DNA from 2 places in the Paenibacillus sp. GYB004 genome. Region 2 is predicted to be linked to the other one. Evidence: a T-box and tRNA genes for the amino acid it is inferred to sense, from the RefSeq annotation. Region 2 holds a T-box; the other holds one or more tRNA genes.
What was found. A T-box is a leader RNA that pairs with one kind of tRNA and senses whether it is charged. The one in region 2 lies ahead of PV433_RS23425 (glutamate--tRNA ligase), so its partner is inferred to be a tRNA-Glu.
Positions count from the first base shown of each region.

Region 1: it encodes a tRNA-Glu, which carries the amino acid that the T-box ahead of PV433_RS23425 (glutamate--tRNA ligase) is inferred to sense. The anticodon was not compared.

Region 1 covers NZ_JARBDB010000017.1:189,505-200,185, forward strand. The annotation lists gene PV433_RS10070 (heparinase II/III domain-containing protein) at 1-1,184, shown strand, start outside; gene PV433_RS10075 (ABC transporter substrate-binding protein) at 1,551-2,843, shown strand; gene PV433_RS10080 (AraC family transcriptional regulator) at 3,572-4,528, shown strand; gene PV433_RS10085 (sugar phosphate isomerase/epimerase family protein) at 4,713-5,582, shown strand; tRNA gene PV433_RS10090 (tRNA-Glu) at 5,784-5,858, shown strand; tRNA gene PV433_RS10095 (tRNA-Val) at 5,924-5,996, shown strand; gene PV433_RS10100 (hypothetical protein) at 6,180-6,305, shown strand; gene PV433_RS10105 (hypothetical protein) at 6,505-6,858, shown strand; tRNA gene PV433_RS10110 (tRNA-Met) at 7,812-7,885, shown strand; tRNA gene PV433_RS10115 (tRNA-Asp) at 7,901-7,977, shown strand; gene PV433_RS10120 (glycoside hydrolase family 2 protein) at 8,276-10,072, opposite strand; gene PV433_RS10125 (ArsR/SmtB family transcription factor) at 10,229-10,681, opposite strand, start outside.
Region 2 covers NZ_JARBDB010000057.1:2,348-13,028, forward strand. The annotation lists gene PV433_RS23410 (GGDEF domain-containing protein) at 1-1,125, shown strand, start outside; gene PV433_RS23415 (tetratricopeptide repeat protein) at 1,193-2,056, opposite strand; gene PV433_RS23420 (hypothetical protein) at 2,096-2,293, opposite strand; gene PV433_RS23425 (glutamate--tRNA ligase) at 2,343-4,004, opposite strand; T-box leader at 4,059-4,318, opposite strand; gene PV433_RS23430 (sialidase family protein) at 4,666-5,739, opposite strand; gene PV433_RS23435 (ABC transporter substrate-binding protein) at 6,513-7,814, shown strand; gene PV433_RS23440 (hypothetical protein) at 7,856-9,631, shown strand; gene PV433_RS23445 (extracellular solute-binding protein) at 9,823-10,681, opposite strand, start outside.

The DNA.
Region 1 (10,681 bases), on a different contig from region 2:
GTGACAACGAGCCGTCCGCGGCGTTCAGCGTGGATTACGACGTGGAGGATACGTGGAACGTTCATCCGGTCGACCGGGATATTCACGTGCGGATGACGATGCTCGGAGATCTGGACGACGTAGCTTTGGCCGACGGGGTTCCGCCGCGCAATAAGCCCGGCAACCCGGAAAGTCTCAAATACGTCGTCGCCCATCGCAGCGGCGCGAATCTGGACAGTACGTTCACGTCGGTGATCGAGCCTTACGAGAACTCCCGTTTCATCAGCGATATTTCGCAAGCATCCGTATCGGCAGCGCCAGGCTCGGTATCGGCCGACGTGTACGGCGTGAGGGCAGTCAAGGTGCAGCTGGCGAACGGCCGGACCGACTACGTCGTCAGCTCGATGAACCCGGATGCGGCCTATGTGATCGACGGCAAAATCCGCTTCCAAGGCTCTTTCGGCGTCTACTCCGAAAACGGCGGCCAGCCGGTGTTCAGCTACATAAGCAACGGCGCCTCTATCGGCAGAACCGGTCCGGAGTACGCCGGATACGCGAACACAGGAGTTGCCCGTCTGGAAGGAACGGTCACCGACTTTACGAGGGAGTTGTCGCTTCAGAACAAGCTTCAGGTACAGCTTGATCTGCAAGATCAGCAGCCGGGCAGTCTGATCGGCCGATCGGTCTACGTGCGCAACGACGGCCAGCGCAATGCGGTCTATCTGATCAAGGACGTCGTGCCGCTTGGCGGGGGACTGTACGAGCTTGATCTCGGCGATATTACGCTCATCCGCTCTTATGCCAGTACGACCGATTTGTCGCAAGGGTTTAAGTACGACGTTGCGCCCGGTAACACGTTCGTCATCCCGCTCGCCCGTCAACTGATGTGGCCGGCTTCGATAACGATCGTATCGCCCAAGACGGAGCTGACCAAAAACGAAACTGTTCAGCTCCAGGTGAAAGGCTGGTACGCGGACGGCACCGAAGCCGACCTGTCGGGATATGAACTCGACTGGGACAGCGAGCACCCGAATATCGCCAACGTCAACGGGCAGAGCCGGCTGAAGGCGCACAACAAAGGAACGACGACGATTTCTGTGGAAGTCGAATCTGCCGATAACGATGATGACGATGATGAGGAGGAAGAGGACAGCGAAGGCTTCGAGTTCAAGCTCGGGGCGGCTTTGCAGATTACCGTGAAATAAGGAAAGTGTGAGGAAAGGCTCGTTGTCTGCGCGAATGCAGGCTGCGGGCTTTTTCTCGTGTCTCGGGTAAGGGCTGTTGCTGCACAAGGGAGAGACGATTCGCCGCCGCAGCCGCGGCCAGGCTGGACCGGCTGTTTCCGGCTCAATCGCGGCGTCTGCACAATATTGCGGCGGATTAGGATCAATACAGCGGAACCGGCGATTTTCTATACTAGGCTTATAACGGAACAACGATCAAGGAGGGGGTGCCGTTTTGGGTGAAGAGGAACAACGGTTTCCGCGAAAGGACGCGTTAATGGGGGAGTTATTTTCTCAGCTTTATTTGCAAACGGTTACATTTTATTCTTGTGAAATGGGGGCAGAAGTATGAAAAAGCTCATATGGAGTATGGCTTTGCTGGCGGTATTCGCGAGCGGCTGCGGTTCCTCGGGGACGCCCAAGGCAGGCGACAGCGGCAAGCCGGAGGAAACGCCGGTCAAAATGGAGCCGGTAACGCTGAAATTGTACAATTATGGCGCGCTTACTCCGGAGATCATCGAGCAGTTGTTCGTTCAGCCGCTGAAACAGAAATATCCGCACATCACGCTGCAAGTATTGGAACGCACGGCGATGCCGATCGAAAACCTCGCCATCGGCGGGAACGAAGTGGACATTATTACAGGGTGGGGCAGCCTGCTGGACCAATTCGCCAACTTCAAGCTGCTGGCCGATATGACGCCTTTGATCAAAAAGTACGAGGTGGATCTGAACCGGTTCGAGAAGTCGAACCTCGACGGCGTCAGGCTGCAATCCGATACGATCGCCAAAGGCGGCCTGTTCGCCCTCCCGTTCGGCTACAACTACTATGCGACGTTTTATAATAAAAACATTTTCGATAAGTTCGGCGTTCCTTATCCGTCCGACGGCATGACCTGGGAGCAGGCGATCGAGCTCGGCAAAAAGCTGACGCGCATGGAGGGCGGAATTCAGTACAAAGGTCTCGATCCGGAAGGCATCGAGAAAGTCGGCAACTCGCTGTCGATCCCCTACGTCGACCCGGTTACTCTCAAGGCTGCGGTAAATACGGACGGATGGCGGAAAGTGTTCGAGCTGACCAAGCGGATCAACGATATCCCCGGCAACGAATTTCAGATCACGAGCCACGGCAATACGGTCAACCGGTTCGTGAAGGACAAAAACGTGGCGATGCTGGCCGCCCCCGAAGTGTTAAACGGGATGGCCAACGCCGATTTCGAATGGGACGTCGCGGAATATCCGAGCTTCCCGGAGCGGCCGCACACGTCGGGGATGGTTCAGACGTTCGTGCTGCAGATCGCTTCGAACAGCAAGCATCCCGAGCAGGCGATGCAGGTGATCAAGCTCGCGACCTCCGATGAGGTGCAGACGGCGCTGAGCCGGTCGGGCATTATGCTGAGCGCGCTGCAGAACGAAGCGATCAACAAAAACTTCGGCGCCGACCATCCGCTGCTTAAAAACAAACATATCGAAGCGATTCTGAAAACGAAGCCGGCCCCGTATGTCGTGCAAACCCGGTTTACGAAGGCGCGGGGCATACTGGAAGCGAAATACAAAGATTACGCGGCAGGCAAAAAAGATGTGAACACCGCGCTACGGGAAGCCAGCGAAGAGATCGACGCGTATATTGCCGCCGAGAAGTAACGGGATCACGTATCAGGCAACGAAATTATTTGGAATGCCCGTCTGGCAGCTGCGGCAGGTTCGATTTCTGATTACCGCAGGGGCAGAGCCGGAGCCTGATCACATTAGACACAGTCCGCCTACGGAGTGGGAGCGGACTGTTTTTGTTTTTTGTACGAAACTCATACCCTGGAGCCCCAAGCGGCGCAAAAAAGTCGGGGGCAACCCGCTTATGCTTTAGGCTAACGAATCGTATCGTGCTTATTGCCGGGAGAATGGCTTCTTACTGATTTAACGAACTCCAGCGACCTTATGAAGTCGTAAACAGACGAAAGTGTGATCGGATGAGTGAAATAACGCTTATGAAGTTCGCAATATTGTCATATCGTTGTAATTTGACCCATTAAGGGTTACTCGGTTCGTTAGACTAACAAGCAGCCTGCTGCTCTTTTCCTCCTTGATCGGTTAAGTTTCATAGGGGACAGGCGGCTGCCGGTTTCTACCGGATTAGCGGCAGTCTTCGGACAATAGCGGACTGTGCACCAGTAGTCGGTTACTTGGGCCGGCGGGAGAATACAGCTTCTCTACTCCTCTTACGCTTCCCCGCCCAGCCTCGCGCCTATTTCCGTAGGAGGGTGCCGCAACGTTTCAACGGGTGGACCGTGATCTTCCTATTGCGGTACTTTAGGGAAAGTGGGTATGATGGAGAGGAGCAGGGCGATGGAGACGGAACGAGAGGAGCGGTCGTAATGTCGGTACCCCAAGGGGCCAAGATGACGAGCATACCGGGCAAGCGGCGATTTCAATTCGATTGTTTGCACCTTCCCGAGCCTATGCATTACGGACCCTTATTGCTGCAGCAGATCGGCGATCTGAGCTGTGATGCGAATTTTGTCCTTTCCAATCACCAGCAAGTCTGTTATGAAATCTCGTACGTCGTTTCGGGAAAAGGCTGGTTCGCCACCGACGATCACCGGTTCGATCTGGAACAGGGCGATATCTATATCGGCAAGCCGGGAGAGTACCATCAGGGCGGGAGCGATCCGGACGAACCGTTCCGGTACTTGTACCTCGGCTTTCATTTCAACCCGTCGCTGCCTGCGGATCATCCGTTCCTCGATATCAAGAAGAGGATGGACAACAAGGCGACGCCCCGCTGCCGGGACCGGCTGGACATCCGCACGCCGTTTGTCAATGTGCTCAAAGAAATGTGCGGCACCAACCGGTTTTCCGAGTCGATGATTCAGATGTACCTCGAGCAGATCTTGATCTTGACCTACCGCAACTTTTTCTCCGACTGGGATGCTAAATATCCCGGGGAAGGCGGCGAGAATGCTGCGAAGAGAGCCGTATATGCGGCCATCCATTACATCGACGACCGTTTGCTGCAAATCGAGGATTTGAAAGAAATTTCCGACGCGTTCGGTTACAGCCTATCGTATTTGTCTCATTTGTTTTCCAGGGAAACGGGCGACTGCCTCCGCGATTATGTGGTCAAGAAAAAGTGGCGCAAGGCGGTCGAGCTGATGAAAACCGGAGAATATTCGATTACGGAAATCGCCGCCATCATGCGTTACGACTCGATCCACACGTTCAGCCGCGCGTTTCGCAAGGCGTTCGGTTATTCCCCGACGCAATATATCCGCGAACATTTAAAGCCGCCCTCCGGGGCTGGCGCTGCACGGAGCAATAACGCCGTTTTTTAAACCGGCTTGCCTGATCTGGAAGCGGGACCTGTCCATGGCGGCAGGTCTTTTTTCGGTTTGTGGAGGAGGGGTACAACTTCCGGGCGGCTGCACAATATTACGGCGGCGCCGGAACAATACAGCGGAGGCGGCTGTTCCTTATACTTAGCGTGAGACGAGGAAGGGGAGAGTGCTTACCGTGAAAATGACAAACAAAATTGGAGTTATCGCCGACGGGTTTCGAGTCGGGGTCATGCAAGGAATAGCGAAGGCGAAAGAAGCCGGGGCGGAAGGGGTGCAGCTGTACGCCGTCCGGGGGGAGATGGAGCCGCAGTCATTATCGGCGCCGGCGCGGCGGGAACTGAAAGATTATATCGCATCGCTCGGACTGGATATAGCCGCCTTGTGCGGCGACTTGGGGGCGTTCGGTTTTGAGGACGAGGCGGCCAATCCGGAGAAAGTCGAGAAGTCGAAACGAATTATGGAGCTTGCCAAGGAGCTCGGGACCGATATCGTGACGACGCATATCGGGGTTATCCCTTACGACACGGAGAGCAGGGAGTATGCGGCGATGCAGGCGGCTTGCCGGGAGCTGTGCGAGTATGCGGAGAGCATGGGCTCCTTTTTTGCCATCGAGACGGGGCCGACTACCGTTTATCATTTGAAGCTATTTCTCGATACGCTCGGAGGCAAAGGGGTGTCCGTCAACTACGACCCGGCCAATCTTGTGATGGTTACCGGCGACGATCCGGTTCGCGGCGTATATACGCTGAAGGACTATATCGTGCATACGCATGTGAAGGACGGAGTCCGCTTCGTAGCCGTCGATCCGCGCGAAGTGTACGGGGCGCTTCATTATACGCCTCAGGAGAACGGCAAGATCCGGGAGCTGGTCCGGGCCAGGAAGGTGTACACCGAAACGCCGCTGGGAGAAGGACATGTTTCGTTTGACGCTTACTTCCAGGCGCTGCTGGATATCGGCTATACGGGCTATTTGACGATCGAGCGGGAGACTGGCGAACATCCGGAGGCGAATATCCGCCAGGCCGTCGATTTTGTGAAAACATACCGGTAGTTGGCGGCGGCTCGAGAGGCTGTTCAGGTGTCGGGCGGGCGTCGGCAGGGCTGTGGCGGTTTTACATGGGCCGCGGCCCTGGACGTTTTCGCGGAGGAAAATAAAAAAATGTAGAAGACTAGTTGCCAAGTCGATAGATTTATGCTAAGATTAATTTCGCTGTCACTCCTAGTGAGGACAAGCGAATGCAACAACTAGCATGGCCCGTTGGTCAAGGGGTTAAGACACCTCCCTTTCACGGAGGTAACAGGGGTTCGAATCCCCTACGGGTCACCATCCTTGTTATAGCTTCGCCTGGAATGAGAACCTATTAGGTTCGTCGGAGCTTGCCAATACTTCATGAACGCTTAGCTCAGCTGGGAGAGCACTACCTTGACAGGGTAGGGGTCAGCGGTTCGATCCCGTTAGCGTTCATCCATAGCAATACCCGGAAAGCCTTGCTTAGCAAGGCTTTTTTGTTTTGGTGCGCCCGGCTTGGCAACCTTGGGAGTGCGACGGGAAACTATAACTGCTCTCGATTACTTGTAACCCTGATAGCGGATACGTATAACGAATAACGCAAAATTGCAATTGGATCGCTACCCGGAAATGTACATAATGAGGCCGTTAAAGGGCGCGACGGAAGCGCAGTTGTTTAAGCGGGCGATTTTCCTGCATTTGCGCATGGGCGAGCTTGCTAACGCGAGGCTGGCCGAGAGGGTAGTCGCATTCGCCATTGTATGAATATGTGCACGAGGAACGCCCGGGTTCAATCGAAGGGCGTTCTTTTCTTTTCGCATGTTACCGCAGCGCTTCTGCGAAAGCACCTGAATAAGATTTGCGGAACTGATTCGGCGTTACCCCATACTTTCTCTTGAACTTGTTGTAAAAATAATATGCAAGGCTGAAAGCGTATGTCAGGACGAATGCCGCCGGTTGGTCCGTGGACGATATAGGCAGAAGGCAGCACCGCCCTCTGGTGCAAGCGGCCAAACCGGTCAGAGGGTTGGTCTATCCGGGGCTGACCGTTGCGAAAAGCGACGGAACCGGCTTGTGGATATGCGCAGGCCGAACGGATGCGGCCGTATCGACCGCGCAAAGCTCGGGAGCTGACGTGCTGCCGGTGACCGATGTGTCCGGCATGAGTGTCGGCGACGTGCTCGCCGTTTGCCTGGACGACCGGACGACGCAGTGGACTACCATTTCGGCGATTGCCGGCAATGCGGTGACGATATCGGCGGCGCTTGCGGGGAATGTTGCCGCCGGTGCTCCGGTTGCCGCGATCCGATGGGCTTAAGCTGTGAACATCCCCCGGACCGTTTTGGTTCCGGGGATGTTCGTTTCGGTGCGCCCGGCCTGGGCGTCATCTATACGGCGAAAGTCCGGAACGGGGACTGGAGAGCGCCTGCCGCTAGCCAAGAGTAAGGGCTGAACCGGAAAGGGTCCAGCTTTCGGATTGGTCCACCGTGGTTTTGCGGATAAGAGTAGGTTACTACTTAGGTCCCCCGTTTAGTATATCTTACTTCGGCGCAGGCAGCGGTTTGTGGAGGAATAGGAGCGGTTTCCAGCTCTTATAATCGAACATTTACCCGGAATCGCAGTTTTCCAGCGATATAAGAGCCTCTATCGTCACCTATTCCGGTGCGGACGGCCATTTGAGGTGTAATAAGAGCGATTTTAGCTCTAATTTGCTGGCCGGGTAGAAAGAGCAAATCAGGCAGACCTGTACTCCTCGACTTAGGCGACTCGGGGGCTTCTTTTACAAGAATTATTTCTTCAATAGCAAGATAATCACAAGGGCGGCGACGAGAAGGAGGAACAAACCTCCGGCGATCAGCAACATAAACGAAATACTCACATGGTCAGCTCCCTTCCACGCTACAATTGGGATTCGGCTGCCGGGAAACGGTCAGGCGGAGAATCGGCGTCTGGTTAGACGGTAAGCGGGTTACCCTATTCTATCGCTAATTATAGCATACGAGGACAGCGAAAGGACGGCTGCGGTGCGAGACATCTCCCAACAACGGGGTATTGCGGATATGCTGCATGAATACGATTGGTCGACCGCAAGCTGCCACATTTGGTTGTTATGCAGGGGCTTCTAATCGGTGTCGGACAATTCAGAGCATTCTGTGTTTGCGGGATTACGGGAAAAGGCCTTGCATTACGCGTGCAATCATAGTATAGTATGAAAAGTGATCAAACGGAACGCAGCTGTTGCTGCGGCGGACGAGATCCGAATTATAACGACGCGGGGTGGAGCAGCCCGGTAGCTCGTCGGGCTCATAACCCGAAGGCCGCAGGTTCAAATCCTGCCCCCGCAATTTGATTTACATAGTGGAGCTGTGGTGTAGTGGCCTAACATGCCTGCCTGTCACGCAGGAGACCGCGGGTTCGAATCCCGTCAGCTCCGCCATTTGTATTACTTACAGTACGGATGAGAACCTTTAGGTTCGTCGAAGCGTTACTTCGGTAGTATAAGCTTCGCAGTCTCGTTACGGAGTAACGAGAATCCCGTCAGCTCCGCCATTTTATTTAAATAGTAGACTACAATCGCGAATGTGCGATTTTTTTGCATTTATGGGGCTTTTTTGTTGAGGCGTGCTTTCCTTTAACATTTTGTTCCGATGAAAAGGCAGTCCTCCTTCGATCGAAGGGCAGGGACTGCCTTTGACGTTTGTACCAGTACTACTTTTACGGAATCTAGCCCGCTTTTACAGCTCCGGCAGCTTCCCTTGATTAATCTGCCGGATGACGTCCAGCGGGAGCTTCGGTTTGCGGTCGTAGGTGAGCAGGCCGTTTTTCTCCTGTTCGACGTCCGTCAGCTGCGTGTAACAGTAGCCTTGTACGACCGGGCTTTGCAGCAGCGGATGAACGACGTCGGCCAGCCTGCGGGCGAAATCGGCTTCGTCTTTGGCGCCAGAATATCCCCAGCCGTCCTCGTCCGCCTTTTTAAAGGCGATCCCGCCGAATTCGGTAACCAGAATCGGCTCGCCTCCGTAGGCGAAACCGCCGGCGAAAATCGTCCGCCCGGCCGGAACGGCCAAGACCGCTTTGTCCGCTGAGCTGTACCGTTCGGCAAGCACCTCGCGTCTCCATTCATAGTCATGGATGGTGCACAGGTCGGTGGTGGCGTGCTCCCAGCCGTCATTGGATACGACAGGCCGGGTGACGTCCAGCGACTTGGTCAAATAATACATCGCCTTGGCATGCATCTGCTGCTGGTTGTCGTGGGCGATGTCCGGGACACCCCAGCTTTCGTTGAGAGGCACCCAGGCGACGACGCAAGGATGGTTGTAATCCCGCTCCACGGCTTCCGTCCATTCGGCGGTCATGCGCTGTACATACGTTTCCGAATACATGTACGAATTGGCCATCTCGCCCCAAACGAGCAGACCGAGCTTGTCGCACCAATACAAGTAGCGGGGATCTTCCACCTTCTGATGCTTGCGCGCGCCGTTAAAGCCCATTGCTTTGGTCGCCTCCACATCATAACGGAGCGCCTCGTCCGTCGGCGCGGTCAGCAGACCGTCCGGGAAATACCCTTGGTCGAGCACCAGCTTCATGAAGCAGGGACGGTTGTTGAGCAGCAGCTTGCCGTTATCGATCGAGATTTTGCGCATGCCGAAATAACTTTTAACCACATCTACAGACTGCCCGTCCTGGATCAGCTCGAAGGTGACGTCGTACAGCTGCGGATTTTGCGGACTCCACCAGCGGCCGGAATCGTGGCCGTACTTATCGGTCAGAACGATGCTGCGGGACTCCGCTTCGCGGCGCATGCTGAACAGATCCTCTGCGACAAGCTCCCCTTTAAAGGAAATGATCGTCCGTACCGCAAGCGAACTCAGCACCGGATCTCCGGCCGTATAAGGATGAGAGAGATCGAACTGCAGATGAATGCGATGATGGTCGATATCCGGTGTCATACGGACCTGTCTCAGGTGGGCGGGAGCAACCGCCTCCAGCCATACCGTCTGCCAGATGCCCGTCGTGCGCGTGTAAAAGATCCCTTCCGAGCGGTCCTTCCAATACTGCTTGCCTCGGGGAAGCGAGACGTCGCGGCTGTAGTCCTGCGCGCGTACGACGACAACGTTGCTCCCGGAGCTTGTAACGTAATCGGTAATATCCGCTTGAAACGGCGTATGGCCCCCGCTGTGTACAGCTGCGAGCTGACCGTTCACCCATACCTGGGCCTCATAGTCGACAGCGCCGAAATGAAGGTTCACCCGCTTGCCGGCAAAGGAATCCGGGAGCTTGAACGTACGCCGGTACCATACGATATCGTGGATATCGGGATCGCCAATACCGCTAAGCTTGCTCTGGAAGCAGTAAGGAACAGTAATCGTTCGGGTCAGCGGCTGGGCCGCGCCGGCGTACCACTTCTCCCGCACACCTTCGTCACGGTCGTCGTAGTCAAATTCCCATTGGCCGTTCAAATTCAGCCAGTCGCTGCGTTCAAACTGAGGGCGGGGATATTCCGGACGGGGAATGGCCGGATGCTGGTTCATCGTTCATCTCTCCTTAATATTAATAATATATGTAGTAAAACAATTAAAATTGAGGTAAACGGTGCAGAAGGGAGCACGCTCCAGTCTGCAATCGATCCGTTGGGCACAGCGGACGGGCGGAGTGTGCCGGAGGAAATGTTGTTGCGAACCTTTTCCTTACGAGTGTCCGGATTTGTGCGGTTTGTAATCGAACCGGACGAGCAGATCCTGTTCGTAGTTGCCGAATTTGCTGCCGAACAGGTTCAATCCGCCGATGTTGGCGGCATCCGGCTTGACGCCGATCCGCAGCGCAAAGGCGGGGCTGTCGTGAATGCCGAGCCGGTCTACGGTTACGTCGGATAAACGCCGGCCGTCGATATAGCTTCCGTTCTCATCGACCTTCCACTTTTTTAGTAAACCGTACTGCGTATTTCTCAAATCCCACCAGGGCGGGTTCAGAACCCCGGGCTCGCCGCCGAAGTCACCCGGACTTAAATAAGTGCCGAGTTCTACGCCGTTGATCGATACGGTGATGTCGGAAGGCCAGTTCGCATTGTACAAGGGAGCTTCCGAGCACAGCTCCATGGAAATCTCGAGGCCGGTCAGCCGGGCGTCATAGGGCACTTTATT
Region 2 (10,681 bases):
GCTTGCTGCGGCAAGCTGGCCGCCATTTTGAAGGAGCGGCGGAGCACTGGGGAATTTTATCATGACGGAATCGATATCGAGCAAAACACCGGCATTTTGAAAAAATACAGTTACATGGCGTCACCCGACAAAAAGGTTATATTTCAGCTCGGCTACACGCTGCAGGACAGTATGATCTACCAGCATTTCAACTTCTTCCAGGCGATCGACGAGCTCGTAGCCCAGGACGACTCTTTTTACGAGATCAATGTGCTGAATATGGGCGGCCACGCTTTGGGCGAGCTGGCCGACGCAAGCAAGCTGTCTGGCCCGCGAAGGGATGCGTTCGAGAAAACGTTCACAACCGGACAAACGGGCGAATTTCGCGGCGACTGGTACGGGCTGCCGGCGATCTACCGCTATGTGAACTACGACTCCAAGTACGACAGCGGTTCCACGCAGACGAAAGTGCTCGAAATCATATACAACGACAAAGACTTGCAAGCTTTCCTGCAGGAAAACCGGAGGACGTTCATCGTTCAACTGATCGCAGTCCTGTTCGTAACAGTCGTTCTGGCCCTCATTATCTCCAAATGGGTGGCCAGGCCGATGCATCTCGCCTTTCACGACAGCTTGACCGGCCTGCACAACCGCGCGGCTTTCGAGGAGCTGCTGGTATCGATGCTGGCGGATAACAGAGATACGCTCGCCCTGCTTATGATCGACCTGGATAATTTCAAATCGGTTAACGACGATCACGGTCACGATACCGGCGATCTGCTGCTGAAGCGGGTCGCCCACAGCATCCGCTCCGTCCTTCGCAAAGGAGATGCCGCCGTGCGGCTCGGCGGCGACGAGTTCGTCATCCTCATGCCTTCGGCTAGCAAGGAGGAAGCGGAACATGCGGCGGTGCAGCTGATTGAAGCGGTTCGGGGACCGATCAAGCGGCACTCGCAGCTTGAGAAGGCGAGCATCTCGGTCAGTATCGGGATATCGCTGGCCCCCCATGACGGCATCGACGTCGAGACGTTATGCAAGCGGGCCGATACGGCGCTTTACGTATCGAAGGAGCTCGGCAAAAATCGGTACAGCTTCTACTCCTGGCAGGCGGCCGACCGCCGTCAGAACGCGGCAAGGCCGCTATAGAAAGGCTCGCCCCCCATGCAGGGTGGTGCGTTCCAGGTTCCATAGCGGCCATCCGTCTGCGGCGCTCTTATCGGTCGTCGTCCCGGTCAGGTTCCGCCCCTGACTCCGACTCCGGCTCTACCTCTTGCTCCAGCTGTTGCGCCAAATTTTCGATCTGCTCCTTCGTTACCGTCGTAATCAGCGCGAGCTCCTTATGCTTCGCATAGCCGATCTGCTCGGCGGCCTCCTCAAGACGTCCCAGCTCCTGGAGCGTCAGCGCATAATAGTAGTACGACTCCGCATGCTTCGGAGACTTATCCACCGCTTTCGCGTACATCTCGGCCGCTTCCTCGAACCGGCCGAGCAAATAATACGTTTGCGCCAAATTATCGAGGATCGTCACATCGCCGTCGTTGTACTCGTACGCCTCCCGGTTGAAGCGGAGCGCATCGTCCAGCTCGCCGCGCAGCAGCTTGAAATAACCCAAATTTCCGTATACCGTCGTGTTTTTATAGTTTTCGTACACAGTCGCCAGCAGGTTGTGCGCTTCGTCCCGCTTGCCCTGCAGCCAGTACACGGTCGCCAGGTTCACTTGAGCCTGCAGCCGGATCTCGTTCGAAAGCTGGCCGGACAACACCTCGTTTAACACCTGCTCCGCTTGCTCCGTCTCTCCCGCCTTCGCCAGCAGGAAGCCGTAGCCGGCGATATGCTGGGGATGGAACGGCTTGGTCTGGTACGCTTTCTCCAGCTTGGCGAGCGCCGTCTTCATATCGCCCTTCATATACGCTACATTGCCCTGCTGCGCATAGATCGCGGAACGGCTCTTGTAGATCCAGAACGCGAGCAGCAGCACGAGCACCCCGATCCCCGCACCGATGTGATACTTAAACGCGGCGAAAATGACGACCGCAACGAGGGCCAGCTTGATCAACCCTTGTACAATTGGCGGCATTGTATACTCTCCCCTTCTCCTCTTCATGTCTTGCAAAATCTATCTGCACAGCAGCTGCTGCGTCACAATATCCGAGAACAGCTCCATTCCCGCCGTCTGCACTGCATAGATGACGTCCGCTAACGCCGCGCTTTGCGGAGGTAATGGACGAATCGGCTTCGAGCAGCATACCCGCAATCCGTTAGTAAAATCATACCACATGTGCCTCAAGACAGCGAAAAAGCAAATCGGCGGCATTGGCGGGAGGAGGTCCTCCGATCCACAGGAAAACCATTCCCGGCCCGTCTTAGCCCTGCACAAACCGGCTCAGTCTGCCGCGCACCCGCTCCTCTCCCATCACGTTCATCACATCGTACAGATCCGGGGCGTTCAGCCTGCCCGACAAGGCCGATCGCAGGACAGCGGCGACATCTCCGACACTCCCTTTGTAAGCTTCCGGATGTTTCTTATACGCTTTCGTATCTTGGGCGAAGCCAAATGCCTCGGCGATCTCCTTCACCTTGCCGAACCAGGCGTTCCGGTCGTCCCGCGGATCGTAACGGTTCAGAAACTCCCCTGCGATTCCTTTCGCGGTCATATCATCGACCGACGGCGGCAGCGGGTATCCGCCGGACGTTGCGCCTTCAAACCAGCCGTCGTGGAAAAACGCGACAGAGCTTCTTACGTCTCCCCACTTGGCCATATCTTTGCGCGGCTTCTCCAGCGTTCTTCCGATGCGGAAGATGTTCAGCGCGTAATCCTTATTCTCGCCCAGCCAGCCGTACAGTTCCGGGTCGTACACTTCCGCCCAACCCGACGTCTCTGCGTAGACGGACTCCGCACTTAATTTCGCGATCGCATCCTTGCTAATATCGTTCAGCTTATCCATGTCGAACAAAGCGCCGCTGGCGTTCATTTTGTTCGTATCGATCGCAAACCGGGTGTACGGCTCCGCCGGGTGGTCCATCCGCCACTGCTCGTAGTGTGAATTGATCAGCGTCATGAAATATTCATTAATCGCCAGACTCGGATATCCTTGGCTCCGGTAATAATTAGCCGTAGCGTCCCGGTCTTTGCGCTTGCTGAACTTCCGCTTCGACGTTCCGTCCATCTTCATGATCGGCGCGATATGGCCGTATTCCGGCCGCGGGAATCCCAGCACCTCGAACAGCTGCAGATGAATCGGCACCGAGGACAACCATTCATCTCCGCGGAAAACGTGGGTCGTCCCCATCAGCCGGTCATCAATCGCATGGGCGAAATGATACGTCGGGATACCGTCCGATTTCAGCAGAACGATATCGTGATCGTTCTCGGGCATCTCGATCGGGCCTTTGACCAGATCCATGTAGCTGACCCGGTTCGCGGGCGATCCCGGCGATTTCAGCCGGATCACATACGGCTTGCCCGCCGCCAGCTCCTCCTTCGCCTGCTCCGGAGTCAGGAAGCGGTGAACGGCCCATTCGCCGTAATAACCGGGCGTCACTTTCTGCTCCTGCTGCTTGTCGCGGATCGTCTGAAGCTCCTCCTCCGTGCAGAAGCAAGGGTACGCGAGTCCTTGCCGGACCAGCTGCTTCACCCATACGTGGTACAGCGGCACTCTCGAGCTTTGGCGGTACGGGCCGTACGCGCCGATCTCCTCGCCGGAGGCGGCAGGCCCTTCATCGATCGCGATACCGAACGCGGCCAACGACTCGATCATATCGGCCATGCTGCCCTCGACCTCGCGCTTCTTGTCCGTATCTTCGATCCGCAAGTAAAAGACGCCGCCACTGCTTCGCGCCAGCCGCTCCGAGATCATCGTGGCGTACAGCCCCCCGATCGTCAGAAAACCGGTCGGGCTCGGGGCGAACCTCGTCACTTTCGCGCCCTGCGGCAAACTTCTCGGCGGATATAACGCAAGCACATCCTCGGGAGTTCGGGTAACGTTCGGAAACAACAAATCGGCGAGCTCGTTTAAAGTCGTCATCCAGGTTCATCCTTTCGCGATAGTTGAAATGAAAAACAAAAAAGCCCTCATCCTCATAAGGACGAAAGGCTTTGGCTTCCGCGGTACCACCTAATTTGGCCGTAAAACGACCCGCTTAAAGTACGGCTGCCCTGCTGCATCGCTGCATGGCGCCGACATCGATTCTGTAACGGGAACTCCCGCCGGACGTACTCCGCTTGCTTTCGGCCCGGTACTCGGAGGCTTCTTTCATCAATTCCGGATGCCTACGTCTCACCCCAGTAGGCTCTCTGCGATCCGGTCGGCTGATTACTGTTCCTCTTCATCGCGTCTCTTCGTATAGAGGTTATTCAAAAAGTCCACTTTGATCACGAAGCCGATCAGGAAGCGTACTCGACATCGAATATGGAATTCAGTCGGAACTTCCGGTGCTCACAAAAGCTCCCACTACTTTCCGCTCCTCATTTCCTTGCTTCATCCCATCTTCTCGGTGCTGAAAACCGGACTTTTTGAACTCGCACATATAAGGCTGGTTCGGGTTGCAATTTCATTATCGTACAAAATATCATATCCCCGTATCTCCCGTCAAGGGAGTGCCTCATCCAAGTAATCGTTTCTTTTGTGCTGATCGTTTTGTCCGTTCACTCTCCGGTTACGTTTATAACCGCTCATGCCGCGGCGTTCAAGCTTTATTGACAATCTGCCTCAGTGCCGCCCCTTCCGAAGGGATCTCCCCTCTTCTGATGTCCTCTTCCGTAAACACCGCCATTAGAATTTCTTTCTCATTGCTGCGATCACGATCGTAGATCAGGTAGATTCGTCCGTCTTCGGCCTGTACGCCGTCCGGATAACTGACGCGATTCCGTTCGTCAAGCAGCAGGTTGCCGGTCCAGCTCCGGCCGTCGTCATCGGAGAGCATCGCCGTCAGATGGCTGCGTTTATTCCCCGATTCGTAATGGTTGACGAGCAGCAGGCTGCCGGAGCGCAACCGGCGAATAAAAAACCGGGAGTCGGGTCCGCTGAGCGCGGAAGGTTCCCCCGGCGTCCAGGTGCGCCCCCGGTCGCGGGATTCCGACTGTCCGATGCCGTACAACGTACGAACAAGCATCCACAAGCTACCGTCGCCTCGTTCCACGATCATATGCTCGTCGAAGCCGCGGGTCGGAATATCCGCGAAGCCGAGCTTGTGGAACGTCGCGCCCTGATCGGTCGAACGGTGTACGTTGGAGAACCGTTCTTCGGGCATATGGTTCAGGTCGGAGCTCTTGCAAGCCCATACTGCGATCGGCATCAGCCATTCGCCGCTCGCGAGTACGGTCGGCTTGTTCATCATAATACCATCCGCGATGCGCCGAGGCTCGCTCCATATCGCCTCTTCGTCGCCGCTGTTGTCGCAGGTCGCCGCGAATACGCCGCAGCGCCCGTCGTACCAGCCGTAGCTTTGCGCCCAGAACAGCCACAGCCGCCCCGACGGGTCGTGCCATAAACAAGGGTCGTATGCCCTCACCTGTCCCGGCGGATCAACTACATAGCGGATATCCGTCCAAGTCCGGCCTCCGTCCCCGCTCGTGACAAGCGCGACATAATTGTCTGGCCCTTCCTCAACCCCTCCGCTGTAAAAGGTCGACCACAACCTTCCGTTGCCGGCGCATTCGATGCCGGGGATGCCCTGCCAGCTGCGGGTCTTGTAACGGTCGTCCGTAACCGGCATTACAGCTTGTGCCACCAATGCCAAGTCTTTCTCTTCCATTGTCATCTTCCATCCTCCAATCTCCGATTAAGCGCTTACTTGCCACGCGGCGAACGGCTTATTTCCGCTGCTCTGCGGCTATTTTTTGTTCGTGATTTTCTTCCGCGGTTCGAAGTGCCGTGATTAGGTCGGTTTTTGCATGGATGACATCGCGGAACGCAGCTTCTACTTCCTATGCAGTGATCAAATCGTATTTGGAGACGGATTTCGGGGAAGGCGCAATATCGTTGGCCATAAACGCTCCTACGTTTTTACCTTTCAAATAGTTGCGGTCCGCTCCGAATTGCTTCTTGATGTTCGCGTATTTTAGAACCGGAGGTTCTCCTCAAGCTGCAGCTGTAATTCGTCCGACAGGAAACGCCGTTATCGAACCAAGTCAACCGTTTTGCGGGTTCATACGTTTCATCGATCGTCATGCCGTCTTATCGGATAGGGTACCGCGAATTTGTAGAAGATGTCTTTGCTGTAGTAGATCGACGTATTGGAATCGTGATCGGCAAACCGTATATTGTATCTTTCTCGAAATAAACCTTCAATCCTTCCATCGCCACCGGATCAATTTGGTTTACGTCGAATTTCCTGCTTTTGATCAGCGGCGAAGTATCCTTCAGCAGCCCGAGTTTCTCCAAATCAAAGGTGAACTTGGTGCCGGAGTTGGGGGGCTTTTCCCTCACCCATTCATAATGTACTCGTAATCCTGTTGACAGTCCCGGAATTGGCGATGTAGAATGAAATGGGAATTACATTTACACTACAAAAACCAAAAAGGAGGTTTTCACATGAACGGCAGCACAATCGTGTGCGTATCGTTATTGGCCGGCATGACTGCTCTAGCTGCCGCCGGCTGCGGGAGTAAACCGGCGGAACCGGCGCCGGACGTCTCCGGCAAGGTGGAGCCTGTGGCGCTGAAATTATTTCTGGCGTCCAAATCGAGCATGCCGCTTGAAGAATTAAAGGCCAACTATGAGGAACCGATCAAACGGAAATACCCGCACTTTTCCTTGGAAATCATTAATAACGACAAGGGTATCGACCAGTTTATGGCTACCAATACGAAGGTGGATCTGATACTCGGCTCGTATAACGTACTCAGCAGCATGAAGCAATACGAGCTGTTCGGCGATATGGCAGACCTGGTCGCTTCGGCCAAGTACGACCTGAACCGGTTCGAGAAATCGTATCTGGACGCAATTACCGGGATGAGCGACGGCAAATTGTCAGCGCTTCCATTTTACGATTTGCGCCTCGCCCTATATTACAACAAAGACATCTTCGACCGGTTCGGGGTCTCCTATCCGAAGGACGGCATGACCTGGGAGGAACTGCTCGACACGGCCAAACGGCTTACCCGCGAAGACGGAGGCGTGATGTACCGGGGCTTGGCCGGCGCTCCCTCCAACCTCATTGCGGTCAACCAGTTCTCGCTCGGCTTCGTCGATCCGAAAACAAACGCGGCGGCACTGCAGAAGGATCAGTGGAAAACGTTTCTCGACGTGCTCGTTCCCTTCTATACGTTGCCAGGCTACAACCCGACCAAGAAACAACTCGCCGTGAACGATCAATCGAACTTGTTTTACAACGAAAAAACGGCGGCCATGCATATCGCGTTTAACAACGGAGCTTCTCTGGCGAACAAAAGCGGTCTGAACTGGGATCTGGTCAGCTTGCCGGAGATGAAAGGGCTTAAAAATATCGGCTCCCAGCCTTATCCGGTATACGTGGGCCTGTCCGCCACAAGCGAGCACCGCAAGGAGGCGTTTCAGGCGATTACCCAGCTCGTGTCTGACGAGATTTTGAAAGAACGGAGTGCCGATCAAGCTTTCCTCGCGCCTGTGACGAGCGCCGAGATCAAAGGAGCCTACGGACAAAACGTAAGCGACTGGAAAGGCAAAAACTTCAAGGGCGTCGTCAACCAGCAAACGGCCGCTCCGATGCCGTACAGCCCTTATAATATAACGGGTCAGGCGGAAATGACGAATGCGATGCTGTCGGTTATCGTCGGCGAGAAAGACGCCAATTCGGCGCTGCGCGATGCGGAGGAGCAAACGAACAAAAAAATTCAGGCGGCGGCCGGCAAGTAATCGAACCCACCCTTAACTCTCTAAAAAGGCGGTGCTGGAAAATGAACAGAGAAGCGATCAGCCGGAGACAAATGCTTGCCAGACTCGGGATCGGAGCGGTCGGCGCGACCTTTGCCACAGCCGGAATCGTATCCGGGGCGCCATTCGGCGAAGGTTCCGTCCAGAACCAGGTGTACGGCGGCGGCAGCGATGGGAACAGCAAGGGGAGCGGCAGAGGGAATGGACACGGAAATGGTAATGCGAATGGACACGAAAATGGCAACGCGGCGTGTGATACGCCAATATGCTCCCTGTCGAGTATGCTCGACCTGGTCGGACTGGAAGGCGGCACGGACGGCGAGTGCGTGCAACTGATCGGTTACAGACCCGGCCATACGATAGGCGGCGGCCCTTTTTACTGGGATGCCGCTCGTCCGAGAGCCGATCATAACGGCGGGGCCGTCATTAGTCCAACTGTTCCCCTGCTGCCGGATTTCTCCAATCTGTCCGGGTTTCTGAACGGTATCGGCGAAACCGCTCCTTCCGGAACGGGATGCTGGGTACGGCCCGTGAAAGCGGAAATCCCCCTGGAGGAGTTCGGAATCGATCCGACCGGCCAGACCGATTCGTATGATGTCATTATGCAAGCGGCCGCCTACGCTCTCTCGTTCAACCAAAACCCGACCGGCCAATCGTACCAGACGAACGTAGGCGCCACGCTCCTGTTTCCCCGGGGCAGCATCCGGCTCGACCGGGAAGTCGTGCTGTCCGGCTGGGGCATCCACCTTCGGGGCCACCGCCTGATGACGCGGATTTGCAACGGGGGCTCTTTTACCGGCGAGGCGTACTTCCGCTTCTACAATCCGGCTACTTACCTAAGCGACGTGTCCTGCTGCGATATGGCCTTCGACGGGCGGGGACTTGCGGTCAAAGGGGTCGTCTTCCAGCGGTGCCGGAATCCGGTAATCGCGAGCGGTCTGAGCGGCCAGTATATGGGCGCGGCGCTGGTCAAGACTCTCCAGTGCGACATGTGGCTGATCGACGACGTTTTCTTCATCCCGCTTGCGCCGGGATCGTCCGCCAACGGTATCGAGATCATCAGCGGCAACGAAGGCGTCTTGTCGCGGGCGAAGCTGTTCGGCTGGAACCATACGGCGGGCACCGAGAAAACGAACGGTTCCGCCGTCTATATCGAGAACAACGAGGAAGTGAAGCTGTTTGCTGTGGAGATCGCCTTCTTCGGCCGGTACGGGCTGGAGGCCCGGGGATGCTTTGCACTCAAAAGCTACGACTTGCAAGCGGAAAGCTGCGGCCTGGGTGGTGTGATCCTGACTGCTTCCGGGACAAAGCGCTCGATTTACTGCACCTTCTCGGGAACGAACCTGGACGGGGTCGGCGACCAGAAAAAGCTGTGGATCGACGATGCGCTCGGCTGCCGGGTTCTCGATCATACCGCAGGACCGATCGAGCTTACAACGAAATCGGAAAAGTGCGTGGTCGACATATCGGCGGGAGGACGCGGCGGCGGCGTAACGAATACCGGGACGAATAACGTCGTCATCTCCGACTTTTTCGGACAGTTTAAAGTTAGCGGAGGCGTTCGAATACCGGGAGCGACGGGAAAAGTGACTGCCGAAGGAACGTTGGCGCTGGAAGCGGCAACCTCGATCGTTCCGAAAAAACATATGACGTTCCAATCCGACTGGACGACGCTAGATGCAGGCGGACTGCGGCTTGGCACCTATCGGTTGTGGGTGGACAGCTCGGGACGGCTGCGTATGAAAAACGGCGACCCGACCGGCGATACGGACGGCGAGTTGGTGGCCGCGCAGAGCTAATCCGGACAACGGACAGTTTCAACAAAAACCGTTCAACCTGGATGACGGCAGTTGCTCGACTGCCGCTCCAAGTTGAACGGTTTATTTGGCATGTCGGTTCATGCAGCGGGCGAATCGGACGGAGCAGCAGCGCCAGCCGGTACAATTCCGCCGCATCCGCCGTACTTCTGCCTCTCCTCTGCCTCTCCCGCCTATTCCTTCCGGATATGAGCGCTTAATTGCTCGCTTACAAGCCGGCATAACGTTTCCTCATCGATAAATCGCGACCAGTACTGCTTCAACAGCCCCCAGAACACGACGAATCCTTCGCTCGTCAAGTTCAGGTCGCGGTGCGTTCGCATAGACGGCAGAATGTCGCGGAACAAGTCGAACCGGGACGGCCTGTTCCGTTCGTCCTCCACCTTCGTTTCTGCAGCAGACTTCAGGGACGGGATACTGAGCGTTTCGCTGCGGATGAGGAGCTGCCCCTCCGGGGAACCCAGAAAATCGACGAGCAACCGGGCTGCCTGCTTTTTATCCGAGCCCTTCCGGATACAGGCGCCCATCGATACCGCCAGTGTCCGGGGCTCCTGCAAGTAAGGCAGCGACGAAATATCGTAGCAAAGCCCGGAATGCTTCAATTCGTTCAAGCTCGTGTAGCTGGTCAAAATCATCGAAACTTTGCCTGTCATAAACAGCCGTTCAATATCGTCGTTGCTTTCCGACATAACCTTCGGAAACAGCTCCGCGTCATGTATAATCCGGTCATACAAACGGATGCTGTCCAGCATCGGCGTGCCGCTTATGTCGCATCGGCCGTCGCGATTTAGCCCGAGCTTCATGCCGCTTTGCAGCAAAAAGGCCGGCCACCGGTTGGCCGACAGCTCATAAAACACGAACCCGTACCGCTCTCCCGGCCTGGTGAGCTGCCGCGCATGCTCCAGACAATCGTCCCATGTCCAACTGCTGTCCGGTTCGGAAAGTCCGGCTTCGCGGAAATGTTCTTTGTTGTAACACAGCACGATCGGCCCGAACAACAGCGGCTGCGCATATTGGACGCCGTCCGCCGTA